2 regions of the Polaromonas sp. P4_F6 genome follow, and region 1 is predicted to be linked to the other one. Evidence: riboswitches for the same ligand, from Rfam matches in the RefSeq annotation. Region 1 holds a riboswitch; the other holds the start of a gene.

Region 1 (7,817 bases):
CGCACAGGAACGCTTTGGGCGGTCGCACAGAAACAGCTTCGGCAAGAATGAACTTGCCACTCGTGCCGGGAAAAGCTTCGGACAAGCTGCTTCTATAGCCCTCGCTGTTACTTCGCAGCTCCACCTGCCGCGCCGAGGTATAGATGAAATCCCCGATGTAGGACAGCCGACCTTCCACGGCAGAAAACGCGCGCGTCTCGCCGACAAGCGGCGCTCCGTTAAATGCGCCATAGGTGTAATGACCCACAGGAACTTCAAAAGCAAAATACCTTACCGCCCCTGGCGTGGACGGTACCCTTGCAGTGGCGCTGTTGAAGGTATAGCAATTACCGGCACCGTCCTGATCCTTGAGGCTGTACTCAACCAACTGAACCGCGAATTGCGGAGAGTCCCACTTGCCTTCGACCTGGACGCCGTAAATCAACACGGCCTGCCGGGACTTTGCGACAGAATCTGACGAAAGCGGGTGCACAAAATTCATCACACAGCCGGCAAGCAATACAAGCGGCAGGACGGCCAATCGCGAAAGACGGATGAATTTCGTAGGGTGAGAGTTCACGTAATTTATACCTCGAGGCCTGGGATATGACTTGATGCCTTCGCGAACAATCTGTACCCCAGAAAATCAACCAGGTGCTTGCTATTAAGGGCTTTTTGCTTCGCTCACCCGGATGTCAATGAGGGCCACACCCGCCCACAAGCCGATTCTAGGTAGATGGCCAGCCAATCGCCTCCTCTACATGGATGAGAGCAGCCAATCCCGTTGAGTTTGGCCATCGTCACCCTTAACCCGGCCCAACACCAAGCAGAAGCAGACAAAGGCAGGCCTAAACTGTGCGGCACGCCAGTCACCAAGCTGCGGAAGCCCAAGAACAGTCATTACGGAGACAAAACACACATGAACATCGTCATCACCGGCGGCGCCGGATTCCTGGGCGCGCGACTGGCGCGCCAGCTACTTGAGAAGGGACAGCTTTCCCTTGCGGGTGACGCACCGCAAACCATACAGACCATCACACTGGTCGATCGAGTGGCACCGCCCCCGTCGACGGCGGCGGACTCGCGGATTCGCGCCGTGGTCGGCGACCTCAATGAACTTCTTGAAAGCAGCGATACGGCATCACAGGTCGTACGCACCGACGACGCGCTGGTCTTTCACATGGCCGCGGCCGTCAGCGGAGAATGCGAGGCCGATTTCGACCTTGGCATGCGCAGCAATGTCGATGCCACGCGTGCGCTGCTTGAGGCCTGCCGCAAGCTGGGCACCTCGCCTACCGTCGTGTTCGCGAGTTCTCTCGCGGTGTTCGGCAACTCAGCCGTGCAGCCCTTGCCGCCGGTCATAGACGACCGCACCCTGCCCACACCGCAGAACAGCTACGGCATCCAGAAATTCATCGGCGAGCAGCTGGTGGCCGACTATGCGCGCAAGGGTTTCATACGCGGGCGCAACGTGCGGCTGATGACGGTCAGCGTGCGGCCCGGCAAGCCCAACGGCGCGGCCTCCAGCTTTTTGAGCGGCATGATCCGCGAGCCGCTGGCGGGCCTGCGCGCGGCTTGCCCGGTGCCGCCCGACACCGCTGTGGCCCTGTCGTCCCCCGCGCGAACCATTGAAGGGCTGGTACGCGCGGCCGAAGCCGGCGACGCCGAATGGGGTGCGCGCACAGCGGTCAACCTGCCGGCGCTCAAGACCACCGTGGGCGAGATGGCCACCGCGCTGGAACGCGCGGCCGGCAAACAAACCGCTGCCCTGATTGACTGGACGCCGGACCCGGCCATCGCCAACATCGTGGCCAACTGGCCGGCTGTCATCGACGCCGCCCGCGCCCGGGGCCTTGGACTCTTGCCTGACCCCGATTTCGACAGCATTATTGCGGCCTACTTAGGCGAAAACCCGCGCACGACGTCCCGGAAGCCGACGTAATAATAGGTGTGCATACGGCTTGCTGTACGCCGTCGTCGCGAATTTTTCTGAACAACGACTATTTGGAGACACCATGAAAATTTCAAAACTGCTGGTCGGCATGGCTTTGGGCCTGGGATTCATCGCATCGGTGAGCGCGCAAAGCACCATGCGCATCAGCATTTCCACCGCCCAGAACTCGCACCAGGGTGTTGCCATCGACACCTTCGCCAGGGAAGTCGAAAAACGCACGGCCGGCCGCTACAAGATACAAGCCTTCTACAACGGCGCGCTGGGCGGCGAACGTGAATCCATCGAGGCTGTGCAACTGGGCACCCAGGAGCTGGCCTTCTCGTCCACCGGACCGGTGCCCAATTTTGTGCCCGAGACCAAAATCCTCGACGTGCCCTTTCTGTTTCGCGACAAGGCGCATGCGCGCGCCGTGCTGGACGGCCCCATAGGCCAGGACCTCCTGACCAAATTCGACGCCAAGGGCTTCAAGGCGCTGGCCTGGGCCGAGAACGGCTTTCGCCATATGACCAACAGCAAGCGCGATGTGAAGCTGCCGGAAGACCTGAAGGGCCTGAAGATGCGCACCATGGAGAACCCGGTGCACATCGCGGCCTACAAGGGCCTGGGCATCATCACCACGCCCATGGCCTTCCCTGAGGTGTTCACCGCGCTGCAGCAGGGCACCGTCGACGGCCAGGAAAACCCGCTGTCCGTGATCATGTCCGCCAAGTTCGACCAGGTGCAAAAGCACCTGACGCTGACCGGCCATGTGTATTCGCCCTGCATTTTCCTGATGAACAAGGCCTCCTTCGACAAGCTCAGCGCCGCCGACAAGACGGCCTTCATCGACGCGGCCAAGGAGGCGACCAAAGCCAACCGCGCCCGCGTCGACCAGGACGACGCCAACGGCGTGGCCGACCTGCGCGCCAAGGGCATGACCGTGATCGAGAACGTCGACAAAGCGAAGTTCGTGGCCACGCTGGCGCCCGTCAATGCCGAATTCGAGAAGCAGTTCGGCAAGGCCAATATCGACGCGATCCGCAACTACAAGTAAGGGCGCGCAGGCTGCGGTTTTTGCCACGGTTTGCCGCATCCGGCGTCGCTGAACACGCCCGCAGGGATCGTACTGGCGGGCGTTTTCCATCTAACTTCCCCACCCCCGGCCCTCTCATGAAACAAGCTTTCCTCAAACTTGAACGATGGACCACCGGCTTTTCCATGCTGGTGGCCTGCCTGATGCTCGTCATCGCCTCGGCGCTCGGGATGTTCCAGATCGTCACGCGCTTCGTCCTTGAGCAGCCCGCCGAGTGGAGCGAAATCCTGATCCGCCTGAGCCTGATCTGGATGGTGTTCATGGGCATTCCCATGGCCTTCCGGCAAGGTGCCATGGTCAGCGTGGATGTGCTCTACCGCTGGAGCCCGCCGCGCGTGCGGCGCGTGCTGGACTGGCTGGTCTGCCTGGCGGCCCTGGCGCTGATCGCGGTGATCGTCTGGTGGGGCTGGGACTACTCGCTGCGCGGCCGCGTGCAGTCCATGGCGGGCCTGGAATCCGTCTCGATGTTCTGGGGCTATGTGGCCATGCCCGTGGGCGGCATGTTCTGCGTGATCGGCCTCATCGGCAACCTGATCGATCCGCAGCGTAACGAACTGGAAACCGCACAATGAAAACACAAGCTGGATTTCACCCCATTCAAGCAGGGGCCGCGGAACCGGCTTTGCCGGGCCGCAGGCGCAGCGGCCCCCTCGGGGGGAAGCGCATTACACGAAGTGAAAAGCGTGGGGGCCAAGTATGACCGCGGTCATGATTTCCACCATGGTGCTGTGTTTCGCACTCACCGTTTCGGTGGCCGTCTCCATAGGCCTGGCGTCCATCTTCGGCATCCAGGCCTCCAACGCCAACATGCTGATCTCCGTCAAGGAGATGTTCTCTTCGATCAACAAGTTTCCGCTGGCAGCCATTCCCTTCTTCATCCTGGCCGGCAACCTGATGGAAACCGGCGGCATCTCGCGCCGGCTGGTCGAATTTGCCAAGAGCATCGTGGGCGGCATCCAGGGCGGCCTGCCCATGACCTGCGTGCTGACCTGCATGATTTTTGCGGCCGTGTCCGGCTCGTCGGTGGCCACAACCTTTGCCATAGGCGCCATCCTGATACCGGCGCTCATCAAGCACGGCTACCCCACCGCCTACGCCGCGGCCCTGCAGGCCACCAGCGCGGAACTGGGCGTGATCATCCCGCCGTCCATCCCCATGATTCTTTATGGCGTCAGCGCCGAGGTCTCCATTGGCGAACTCTTTATCGCCGGCTTCGGCCCGGGCTTGCTGATCGGCTTCGCGCTCATGCTGTTCGTGCACCTGTACTGCCGCTGGAAGGGCTGGGGCAAGCACGATGGCGACGGACGCCTGAGCTTCGGCAAGGCGACCTGGCAGGCGGGCTGGGCGCTGCTGATGCCGGTGATCATCCTGGGCGGTATTTACGGCGGGATTTTCACGCCGACCGAGGCGTCCGCGGTGGCGGTGTTCTACGCACTGGTCGTCGGCGTCGTGATCTACCGTGAAATCAAGCCGGCCGACCTCTACGCCATCCTGCGCAAGTCGGTGCTCTCCAGCGCCGTGATCATGTTCATCATTGCCAACGCCGGGCTGTTCGCCTTTTTGATCACCCGGGCCGGCGTGCCGGATGCCATCGGCCATTGGCTGGAGGCCGTGCTGCAGTCGCCCGCCCTCTTCCTGCTGGGCGTCAACGCGGCGCTGTTCGTCATCGGCATGTTCATCGAGACCAGCGCCGCCATCATCGTGCTGGCGCCCATCCTGGCCCCGGTAGCGGTGCATTTCGGCATAGACCCGGTGCACTTCGGGCTGGTGATGGTGGTCAACCTCGCGCTGGGCATGATCACACCGCCTTTTGGCGTGAACCTGTTCGCGGCCTGCACCGTCGCCAGGATATCGCTGGACCGCATCGTCACCCACCTGCTTCCCTTTGTAGTGGTCATCCTGGCCTGCCTGATGGTGATCACTTACGTACCGCAGCTGTCGCTGGGCCTGCGCGACCTGGTCTACGCCAAATAGCTTTTTTCAAGCGGGGGTTTCACGCCGCTGTCATCTGCGCAAGCCATGCTCGGGCTTTCATTTCAGGATGAAATCCATGCAGCTCCACAAAACCGAACGTGCCCGCGCCGAGCTCAGGCCCGGCGTGAGAACGCTTGGCCAGCGCGAGCGCACCCTGCTGCTGATGGCCGACGGCAGCAAATCCGCCCAGGATTTCCGACCGCTGTTCGACGGTGACGGCGAGGCCATCGCCCTGCGCCTGCTGCGCGAAGGCTTTCTGGAAGCGCATCCGGGCAAGACATCCACGTCGGCGGCAGCACCCCCAGCCGCGCCGGCACCCACACCCGCGCAGTTGCAAAACTTCCCGAGTCCCGAAACCACCCAGGCCATCCAGGTATCGGCCGACCAGTTTGAAGGCAAGCGCTCACTGGCCACAACGCGCATGTTCCTGTTCGACATCTGCGAGCGCATGTTCGCCCGGCGCGATCCGGTCATGGCCGAGCGCTTTCGCGAGGCGCTGCGCAATGCCAAGGACCGCGAGAGCATGCTCACGGCTTCGCGCGACATGATCGAGGAAATCGAGAAAATCGCGGGCCACGAGCGCGCCGACTCCATCAGCGAGCGCATCGCCATGCTGCTGCCGCAGCACCAGGCGGCCTAAGTTACACTTCCGGGGTCAGGAGAGAGTTTTCCCAGCGAAAACCGCCGAAGGCGCACGTACACCCCCTTTTGGTGCACTGAACGCTCAGGCAAAAGGACTGGCAACCGCCCTGCGGCGCACCACGCGGCAAGGCGTTCCCTACTGGAGAGAGGCCGTCGCCAGGACGACCCACCGAAGGAGCAAACCCGCATCGCCGGGCGAATCTCTCAGGTAAAGTGGACAGCAGGGGCAACTCATGGATCCAGAACCTGTTTGCCCCTCCCCGGAGAATGCCTTGTCCGATTCGTCCACCTCTTCCGCCGCGCCCGAAACCCTGCTGAAAACGCCGCTGCACGCGCTGCACCTGGAGCTGGGCGCGCGCATGGTGCCTTTTGCGGGCTATTCCATGCCGGTGCAATACCCCGCGGGCCTGATGGCCGAGCACCACCACACACGCCAGGCTGCCGGGCTCTTTGACGTGTCCCACATGGGCCAGTTGCGCCTGGTGGGCGCCGACGCCGCTGCGGCGCTGGAATCTTTGATCCCCGTCGACGTGATCGACCTGCCCGCCGGCAAGCAGCGCTACGGCCTGCTGCTCAACGACGAGGGCGGCATCATCGACGACCTGATGTTCTTCAACCGCGATTACGCCCATGGCGGCGACCTGTTCGTCATCGTCAACGGCGCCTGCAAGGTCGGCGACATCGCGCACATCCAGGCAAAGATAGGCACGCGCTGCGAAGTCATCCCCATGCCCGAGATGGCGCTGCTGGCGCTGCAGGGCCCGCAGGCCGTGGCCGCGCTGCAGCGCCTGGCGCCCGGCGTCGAAAAGCTGGTGTTCATGACCGGCGGGCGCTTCACGGTGGCCGGCTGCGACTGTTTCCTCACGCGCAGCGGCTACACCGGTGAAGACGGCTTTGAAATTTCCGTCCACGGCTCGCAGGCCGAGACGCTGGCGCGCGCGCTGCTCGCCCAGCCCGAGGTCAAGCCCATAGGCCTGGGCGCGCGCAACTCGCTGCGCCTGGAAGCGGGCCTGTGCCTTTACGGCAACGACATCGACACCACCACCACACCCGTGGAAGCCAGCCTCAACTGGGCCATGCAAAAAGTGCGGCGCACCGGCGGCGCGCGCGCGGGCGGTTTCCCCGGCGCGGACAAAATCCTGGCCCAGCTGGCCGACCCCGCCACGCTGGCGCGCAAACGCGTGGGCCTGGTGGCGCTGGAGCGCGTTCCCGTGCGCGACCACACCGAGCTGCAAGCCGCCGACGGCACAAGCATCGGCGAAGTCACCAGCGGCCTGCTGGGCCCGACCATCAACCAGCCGGTGGCCATGGGCTATGTGAAACCCGAATTCGCCGCCCTGGGCACACGCGTGAACGCCATCGTGCGCGGCAAGGCCGTGCCCATGGAAGTCGCGGCCATGCCTTTTGTCCCCAACCGCTACTACCGTGGATAACCGTGGTTAAGCGCAGCTAAAGCCTTCTTTCCCCACCCCTCAACCCTCCGGAGATTCTCATGACCGTCAAATACACCGAAGACCACGAATGGCTCAAGATTGAAGGCGACACCGCCACCGTCGGCATCACCGTGCATGCGCAGGACGCACTGGGCGACGTGGTGTTTGTGGACCTGCCCGCCGTGGGCACGAGCTTCGCGCAAAAGGAAACCGCCGGCGTGGTCGAGTCGGTCAAAGCCGCCGCCGACGTCTACATGCCCGTGAGCGGCGAAGTGACCGCCATCAATGAAGCCCTGAAGGACGACCCGTCCCTGGCCAACAGCGACCCCATGGGCGCCGGCTGGTTCTTCAAGATCAAGCTGTCCGACCCTTCGCAGCTCGACGCGCTGATGGACGAAACCCGCTACACCGCCTTCGCGGCCTGATTTCCCGCCCGACTTTTTTCTGACTCCTGCTGCCAAGCCTGACACGGAACCCGACATGTTGATGCAAACCGCCAAGCCCCTGGGCGATCTTGAAAACCCTTCCGAATTCATCGCCCGCCACATCGGCATCGACGAAACCGACGAAGTCCACATGCTCAGTGTCGTGGGCTCGGCCTCGCGCCGCGAGCTGGTCGAGGGCATTGTTCCGCGCTCCATCGCGCGCAGCACGCCCATGGCCATCCCGGCCCCGGTCACGGAAGCCGCCGCGCTCAAGCAGCTCAAGGCCATTGCGGCCAAAAACAAGGTGTTCAAGAACTTCATAGGCCAGGGCTACTATG
Region 2 (7,817 bases), on a different contig from region 1:
GCTCGCGGCGCTGCAACGCGCCATCCAGGACAAGGCCCAGCTGATCGAGCAGTTCAAGTCACACAACTCGGTGCTGCGCAATTCGCTGGCCTTTCTCCCCACCGCGGCGGAGGACGTCCAGCAGTCGCTCGGGACCGGCCGCGGCGCCGCGCAGCCGGCGTTCCAGCTGATTTCGGCCGGCGTGAGCAGGCTGCTGCTTGCGAGCATGCTGTACAGCCAGAGCCCGACCGGCGAGAAGGGCGCCGAAATACACGACGAGCTGGGCCGGCTGGATGGCACGCTGCGCCTTGCACCGCCGGGCATACGCGACAGGCTGGATATCTTTCGTGCGCATGTCCAGGCCATTTTGCGCGAACAGAAAACCGTCAATGAGCTCCTCGCCGGTATCTCCGCGGCGCCGACCGGAAAGCTGCTTGATGACGCCAACGACACCTTGACGGTCGAGCAGCAGCAAGCCGGCGCGGAGGGCGAGCGCTACGGCCGTTACCTGCTGATTTTCTCGGCGGTGCTGGTGGCGCTGCTGCTGTACGCCGCGATCGACCTCCTGCGCAGCCACTCGACCATACGTCGCGTCAACGAAGAACTCCAGGGCGCCAATGAAACCCTGGAGCAGCGCGTGCGGGAGCGCACCCTCGCGCTGCATGCCAGCGAAACCCAGCTGCACCTGATCACGGACACGGTGCCGGCCCTGATTGCCTATATCGATGCCGACCAGCGATTCCAGTTCCACAACCTGGCGTATGAAGAACGCTTTGGCCTGAAGCGCGAGCAGATCCACGGCAAGACCATGCGCCAGATGATGGGGCATGAGCTCTACGAGAAAGAGCGCGGCAAGATCCAGGAGGCCCTGGCGGGCTACGCGGCGGAGTACGACCGCATCCAGGAAGCCGCCGACGGCCAGCTGCACGACTACGTCATGCAGTACTTCCCGCGCTATGGCGAGGGCGAGGACGAGGGCAAGGTGCTGGGCTTTTATTCGCTGGGCACCGACGTGACCGCGCTCAAGCGCGTCGACCGCATGAAGAGCGAGTTCGTCTCCACCGTCAGCCACGAGCTGCGCACGCCGCTGACCTCCATACGCGGTTCGCTGGGCCTGATCGTCGGCGGCGTCGCCGGGGAGCTGCCGCCCATGGCCAAGAATCTGGTCGGCATCGCCACCAGCAACTGCGAGCGGCTCATCCGGCTGATCAACGACATCCTCGACAGCGAAAAAATCGAATCCGGCAAGATGCGCTTTGACATGCAGGTCACGGAACTGGCGCCGCTGCTGGCCCAGGTCCTGGTGGCCAATGAAGGCTTCGCGGACCAACACAAGGTCAAGCTGGCGCTGGATATCCAGGCTGAAGGGGTCAGGGTCAGCGTCGACAGTGACCGGCTGACCCAGGCCGCCACCAACCTGATCTCCAACGCCGTGAAGTTCTCACCGGCGGATTCCTTTGTCTATATCAGGCTGCTGTGCAGCAACAGGCGGGTCCGGGTCGAGGTCGCCGACAGCGGCCCCGGCATTCCCGAGGAATTCCGCAAGCGCATCTTCCAGAAGTTCTCGCAGGCCGACACCTCCGACACCCGGCAAAAAGGCGGCACCGGCCTGGGCCTGAACATCTCGCGAGCCATCGTGGAGCGCATGGGCGGCAGCGTGGGCTTTACCTCGCAGACCGGCGTGGGAACGGTGTTTTATTTCGAGCTGCCCGAAGCGGTGGCCCTGCCGGTGGAAGAGGCCAGCGTCGATGAGACCAAAACCAAGACCGGCGCACCGCCCAGGCCCTTGATCCTGGTCTGCGAGGACGACCCCGACATCGCCCACCTGATCAAGCTGATGCTCGACAAGGGCGGGTTCGACTCGGACATGGTCTACCGCGCCGCGCAGGCCATGGAGCAGGTGGTGAAACGGCCCTATGCCGCCATGACGGTCGACCTGGGCCTGCCCGACCTGGACGGCATCAGCCTGATCCGCAAGCTGCGCCTGGAAGAGCGCACGCGCGAACTGCCCATCGTCGTGGTGTCGGCCAACGCCGAAGCCGGCGAGCTTGAATTCAACAACCAGCCGTTGGCGGTGTCGACCTGGCTGGAAAAGCCCATCGACGAAAACAAGCTGATCCTCAGCCTGCAACGCGCCATCGCCAACATGGCCGAAGGCAGGCCGCGCATCCTGCATGTCGAGGACGACCTGGACATCCAGCGCATCGCCGCCACCATCGCCCAGGACTTCGCCACCTTCGAGTTCGCCGCCAGCCTGCGCGAAGCGCGCGAACAGCTGGGCAAACACCACTACGACCTGGTGCTGCTGGACCTCACGCTCAAGGACGGCTCGGGCTGGGAATTGCTGGACACCATAGAGGACCTGAACCCGGCGCCGCCAGTGGTGGTGTTCTCCGCGAGCGACGCGGTGGCCCTGGACAGCGACCGCGTGGAGGCCGTGCTGGTGAAAGCCCACACCTCCAACGACCAGCTGCTGCGCACCCTGCAGCGTGTGCTCGACGAAAGCCTGTGGGGGACGGTGCATCCGCCGTTGAGTGTTTAGCTCACCCCCGTCGGACGCTCACTTCGTGTAGCGCCTTCCCCCCTTCCAGGGGGCGGCGCCTGCGGTCTGGCAAAGCCAGTCCCGCGGCCCCTGCTGGGTTGCAGATTCAGGGTGTATTCAATGGGCACAGTCCGCCAGTGGGGGCCGAGGGTCCGGCTTCGCCGGCCCCAGGCGCCGCCCCCTTGAGGGGGGAACAGGCTACACGCAGTGAGCCTGGACGGGGGTGTTACTTCTTCTGGCTTGAGCGGTAGACCTGCATCACCGTCGCGAAGTCGCGGTCGAAGTTGATCGGCAGGAAGGTGTCGTTGCCGGGCAGCTGCTTCTTCAGCGTGGGCGAGAAGCTGTAGTTGAACGAGCATTTCTTGACCCTGGCCTGCAGCTCGGGCGACACGTCCTTGTTCATGGTCCAGGTTTCCGTCATGAAGGGGGGGCTCTCCCAGATCGTGCGTATGCTCGATCCCTTGACGTCGCCCTTGACGACCATGCGCTGGTACAAATCGCTGGCCACGGCCGCTGCCGGAAAGAAGCCGTGCATCACGCCCGTCACCGAGCGCTCATGCCCGTTGGAGAACACCACTTCGTAGTCCTTGTCCGGCGTCAGGCCCAGGGCCGGGAACAGCGCGCGCGGCGCCAGGTTGCCCGAGTTGGAGGTCGGCGTGGTGTGGGCGATCTTTTTGCCGATCAGGTCCTTGGGTTCCCGGTAGGGGCTGTCGACGCGCGTGATCAGGATCAGCTTGTAGGAATTGCGCAGGCCGGTGGCCTTGTTGCCTGGCACCGCGAAGGGCGGGGCCTGCCCGGCCGTCACCATCTGCGCGGCCAGCCCCGGGTTCACCTGCCCGATCTGGGCCTTGCCGGTCGAAAGAGCCTCGATCAGCTCTTTTTCGCCCAGGATGTCGACGTTGCTGGTGCGCTCCAGGGAATCGCCCTGGGCATTTTGCAGCTCCACATTGGCGCAGCGCGACAGGTGGCTGAAGTAGTCGCCCCACAAGGCCATGGTCTCGGTCTTGCCGTAGGTCTTGGGCATGGCCACCACCAGTTTTTCGCGCGGGCCGGTGAATTTTTCCACCGCCGGCGCGGCCGTGGCCTTGGTTTTTTTCGAGGGCGGGGTTTCGGTTTGTGCCACGGCAGAAGCCAGAGCCAGCGCCGCACCCGACAGCACCGCCACATTACGCAATAAAACCATCATGTTGATCGCCCCTAGTCATTGATGAACCGCATCCCACGGCAAGCACGGCCGCAGGGCCGTGCACCCAGTGTGCGGCCAAACCAACTTTTACTTACAAAAAGGCGGACGCAAAAGCGACAAGCAGCGGGAATACCCCGGGGTGATCCGTGGTTTTTTTGTCGAAAGAAGAGGGCGCCAAGGTAGCGCGCCAAGCGCCTTTTCTGATAAGTCGGCGTTACAAATCGCGGCCGGCGGTCGTGGCGCGCGACGCATCGATCTTGCCGAGCAGCCACTGCAGTCCGGCCAGGTGCTGCTGGTCGTGGCTGCACAGGTAGTGCACCAGGCTGCGCAAGCTCAGCGCGCCGTAGCCCTCGAACTCCGCCGTGCGCTCCAGCGCCTCTGGCGTGAGGCCCGCGAGAAGCTCCAGGGTCTTGGCGCGCGCCACGCGAAAAGCCGCCAGGGCTTCCCGCGCGTCGGCTGTTGCGTAGCCGCGTTCGCGCTCCAGCGCATACCCGTCCAGCGATGCCAGCAGCGGGTTTGTCTCCGCCAGCGTGCGCTGTATGCGCACATGGTAGCCATCGATCTCAATGTCCCGCACATGGCAGACCTGGCCCAGTGCCGAGAAGGTCTCGCTCGGGATGCCGTCCCAGGACTGCGGTGTCCAGTTGCGGTGGCTTTCGGGAATGGCCGCGTAAAACAGCTCCAGCTGGCGCGGGAAATCCGCCATGGCCTGCAGGGTTGCCGGGTTCAGCGGCGCGGGAACGCTCATTGAGCGCCCCTGTGTGCCGACGGCCAGAGCAGCGCCTGCGCCACGATGACGCGCTCGCCGTTAAAGGTCGCCGCCGGCGAGCCGTAAAGCGTGTAACCCAAAGCCAGGGCTTCGCTCACGCGATGGCAAAAACTTGCGTCATCCGGGCCGGTGAGCAAACGGTAAATGGGGAGGCCGTCGGGCGGCATGTTCGTGGCTGATGTCATGGCGGCATGGGGGCTGGTGAACGGAGGGCGATATTACCGTGTCCGCCCCCATGCTGCACAGGCGCCCGCCCTCAGGCTTTCGCCATGCCCGGCAATAGCATGCTGCGCTCCCGCCCCGGCATGCCGGTAAACGCAAAATCGACTTCCGGCACGCGCCCGCTCACGATGTCGGCAATCGCCGCGCCCGAGCCGCAGGCATGCGTCCAGCCCAGCGTGCCATGGCCCGTGTTGAGGAACAGATTGGACGTTTTGCTTTTGCCGATGTAAGGCACGTTGCTCGGTGTGGCCGGGCGCAGGCCGGTCCAGAACTGCGCGCCTTCGCCGTCCGTCATCTCCGGGAAGAGCTGCTTCACGCGGCGGACGATGGCCTGGCAGCGCACCAGGTTCAGCTCGGTGTTGTAGCCGTTGAGTTCCGCCGTGCCCGCAATGCGCAGGCGATTGCCCAGGCGCGAGAACACCAGCTTGTACTCGTCGTCCGTCAGGCTCACCTGGTAAGAGGCCGCCTCGTTGATCACCGGCAGCGTCACCGAATAACCCTTGGCCGGGTAGATGCGCAGGCTTTGCCCCAGTTTTTTGGCCCAGGGCGCGCTGAAGGCGCCCAGGCACATCACATAGGCGTCGGCCTTGAGCGTTTCAATGCGCCCGCCCGCCTCGCCGCTGCCCCTGGCGACCTGCACACCATCGAGTTGCCCGCCGCTGGCCTGCACGTCAAGGATGGTGGTGTTGTAGAGAAACTTGACGCCTGCCTGCTCGCAGCGCGCGGCCAGCGCGGCGGTAAAGGCCTGGGCGTCGCCCGACTCGTCGCTGGGCGTCATGCTGCCGCCCACGATGCTGCCGCGGCACTGGGCCAGCGCGGGCTCTATGGCCACACACTCTTCGGCGGTTTTCATGTCCAGCTCGCAGCCGTGCTCACGCATGATGCGCGCCGGTTCTTGCGCGGCGTCGTATTCGGCCTGGCTGGTGTAGAAATGCAGGATTCCCTGGGTCTTCGCGTCGTACTGCAGGCCCAGTTCGGCTCGCAGTTTTTGCAGCGCACCGCGGCTGTACATGCCCAGGTTCACGATCTGCCGGATGTTTTGCGCGGTGCGCGCCGGCGTGCAGTTGCGCAGAAACTCCAGGCCCCACAGCCACTGGTTCACATCGGCGCGCAGCCGGAATAGCAACGGCGCGTCCTCGCGCGCCAGCCACTGCAACACCTTGAGCGGCGCGCCCGGGTTGGCCCAGGGCTCCGCATGGCTGACGGAAATCTGCCCGCCGTTGGCAAAACTGGTTTCCATCGCGGCCGCGCCGCGCCGTTCGATGACCGTGACTTCGTGTCCGCGCTGCGCCAGATACCAGGCCGTCGTGACCCCCGTGACACCCGCACCCAAAACCATGACTTTCATGGTGATTCCTTCTCAAGCAGAAATGGCAGTTGCGCAAGCGCCATGGCTTGGGGGTGCTTGAATCAAAAAAAGAATCATGGCAACCGCCAAGCCATCAGGTGCTTGCGGCCGCTTCCACTGTCCTTGTTACCTGAGAGATTCAGCCGCGGCTTACGCTTGGGGCTTTGCTCCTTCGGTGCGCCGCACCTTGCATGCGGCGTCTCTCCAGACGGCTGTGTGTTTCCGGGCAGTACGGGACCTGAGCGATTATGGAAGTTTGCGCCTTCGGTGGCTGCCTTGCGGCAGCGCTCTCCTGCTTGAACGCCTTGAATTTACCACCTAAGCCCTGTTCGCCAAGGGCCCAGGGGGCATTAGTACAGGTCCAGCGGGGTGATTTGGCGGCTTAATAGTAGCGGCGCATGCGGGGCTTCAGCCTTCGCACACCGAGCGCACAAACTCCGCCTTGGCCTCGGTATAGGCCTCGCGGTCGGCCGGGTATTTGGCCGCCAGCTCGGCCTTGAGCGCCGCATAGTGCCAGGCCAGCGCGGCGTCCGCGCGCAGCGCATCCCGAAATTGCAGGCGCTGCGCCCACACCGGGCCGCCGTGCACCACCAGGTGCAGGTGGTGGGTGCGGTGGCTGTCGGCCCAGCGCATCAGCCACTGGCGGTCGACCAGCGTCGCGTTGAATTCGGCTGAGGTCGTATAGTCCTGCGCGCACAGCGGCGCCACCAGCGCCCTGGCCGCCGCCATGGAGGCCACGCCGCCCAGGATGTCTATCACCGGCTTGGCCGCCAGCCCCGGCACCGCCGTGCTGCCCATATGCTCTATCGCGATGAAGTCATCGGGAAACAGCGCCAGCAGCCGTTCCCGCTCAGCCTCAAACATCGCGGGCCAGTGCGGGTCGTAGGCCCGCAGCGCCACCTCCTCGTGGATGGCGGCCTGCAGCGACTCGGCGTCCGTCATGGTGAGGCCTTAACGCAGCGCCACCACGGCCCGGCGCGCCAGCACCAGGCGCTCGTCCAGGTAGGCGCCGTAAAAATCCGGGATGGCCGCGCCCACCAGCGGCTCGGCCAGTGCCTGCCCCTGCGGGCCCAGAAACAGCACCGTGGGCGTAAACGTCGCCTTGGCGGCCCTGGTCCAGGCGGCCGCCGTCGTGGGCTTGCCATCAAAACCCGTCAGCGGCGTGCGGCTGTCCGTCACATTGAGCTGCCAGGCCTGAAGGCCGCTTTCCTGGCGTGCCGGCAGCAGGTAGTTGCGCCGCACCAGCTCGCAATAAGGGCAGCCGGGCAGGGTGACCAGCAGCACCAGTGGCTCGCCGCGCGCCGCGGCCAGCCCGGCCGCCTCGGGCAGCGAGGCTGGTACGGGCAGGGCGCTGTCCTTGGCCTGGGCCTGCAGCGGCCAGGCCAGGCTGCCCGCCAGCGCGGCCGTGAAGCCGCGGCGGCCTACCGTCTTCATTCGGCGCACTCCAGCAGGATGCGCGCCAGCGCCGCAGGCTCGGTGACCATGGGGTCGTGGCCGGTGGCCAGCTCCAGCACTCGCGAATTCGGCAGCCAGGCGCCGCCCCAGAATTGCGGGTCGCGCGCGCGCAGCCGGCTGGGCGTGATGGTCGCCAGCGCCGGCGCGGTGCAGCTCACAAAAGTGCGCGGCACGGCCGCCACGCGTTTCACATCAAAATCCAGCGGCGCCTGGTAGGTGTTGCCCGGGTGCGGCGTTTGCCGGCGCTGCACCCAGTCGTGGTCGGCGCCCGCCAGGCCGTACACCTCGGGGTCGGGCGGCGGAAAGCTGAAGCAGG

What was found. Region 1 has a riboswitch for glycine ahead of gcvT (glycine cleavage system aminomethyltransferase GcvT). Riboswitches for the same ligand answer to the same signal wherever they lie in the genome.
Region 2: another riboswitch for glycine. It lies ahead of AC1DUN_RS10050 (D-amino acid dehydrogenase); the one in region 1 lies ahead of gcvT (glycine cleavage system aminomethyltransferase GcvT).

Annotation. Positions count from the first base shown of each region.
Region 1 covers NZ_JBFUJQ010000010.1:162,607-170,423, forward strand. Annotated here, with positions in the region: gene AC1DUN_RS20680 (hypothetical protein) at 1-559, opposite strand, end outside; gene denD (D-erythronate dehydrogenase) at 899-1,921, shown strand; gene AC1DUN_RS20690 (TRAP transporter substrate-binding protein) at 1,995-2,966, shown strand; gene AC1DUN_RS20695 (TRAP transporter small permease) at 3,083-3,577, shown strand; gene AC1DUN_RS20700 (TRAP transporter large permease) at 3,702-4,979, shown strand; gene AC1DUN_RS20705 (hypothetical protein) at 5,056-5,619, shown strand; glycine riboswitch at 5,626-5,729, shown strand; glycine riboswitch at 5,751-5,852, shown strand; gene gcvT (glycine cleavage system aminomethyltransferase GcvT) at 5,894-7,054, shown strand; gene gcvH (glycine cleavage system protein GcvH) at 7,114-7,479, shown strand; gene gcvP (aminomethyl-transferring glycine dehydrogenase) at 7,535-7,817, shown strand, end outside.
Region 2 covers NZ_JBFUJQ010000003.1:138,906-146,722, reverse strand. Annotated here, with positions in the region: gene AC1DUN_RS10070 (DAHL domain-containing protein) at 1-2,521, shown strand, start outside; gene phnD (phosphate/phosphite/phosphonate ABC transporter substrate-binding protein) at 2,748-3,707, opposite strand; gene AC1DUN_RS10060 (DinB family protein) at 3,922-4,437, opposite strand; gene AC1DUN_RS10055 (DUF1737 domain-containing protein) at 4,452-4,661, opposite strand; gene AC1DUN_RS10050 (D-amino acid dehydrogenase) at 4,733-6,046, opposite strand; glycine riboswitch at 6,155-6,264, opposite strand; gene AC1DUN_RS10045 (GrpB family protein) at 6,455-6,988, opposite strand; gene AC1DUN_RS10040 (thioredoxin domain-containing protein) at 6,998-7,480, opposite strand; gene AC1DUN_RS10035 (alpha/beta fold hydrolase) at 7,477-7,817, opposite strand, start outside.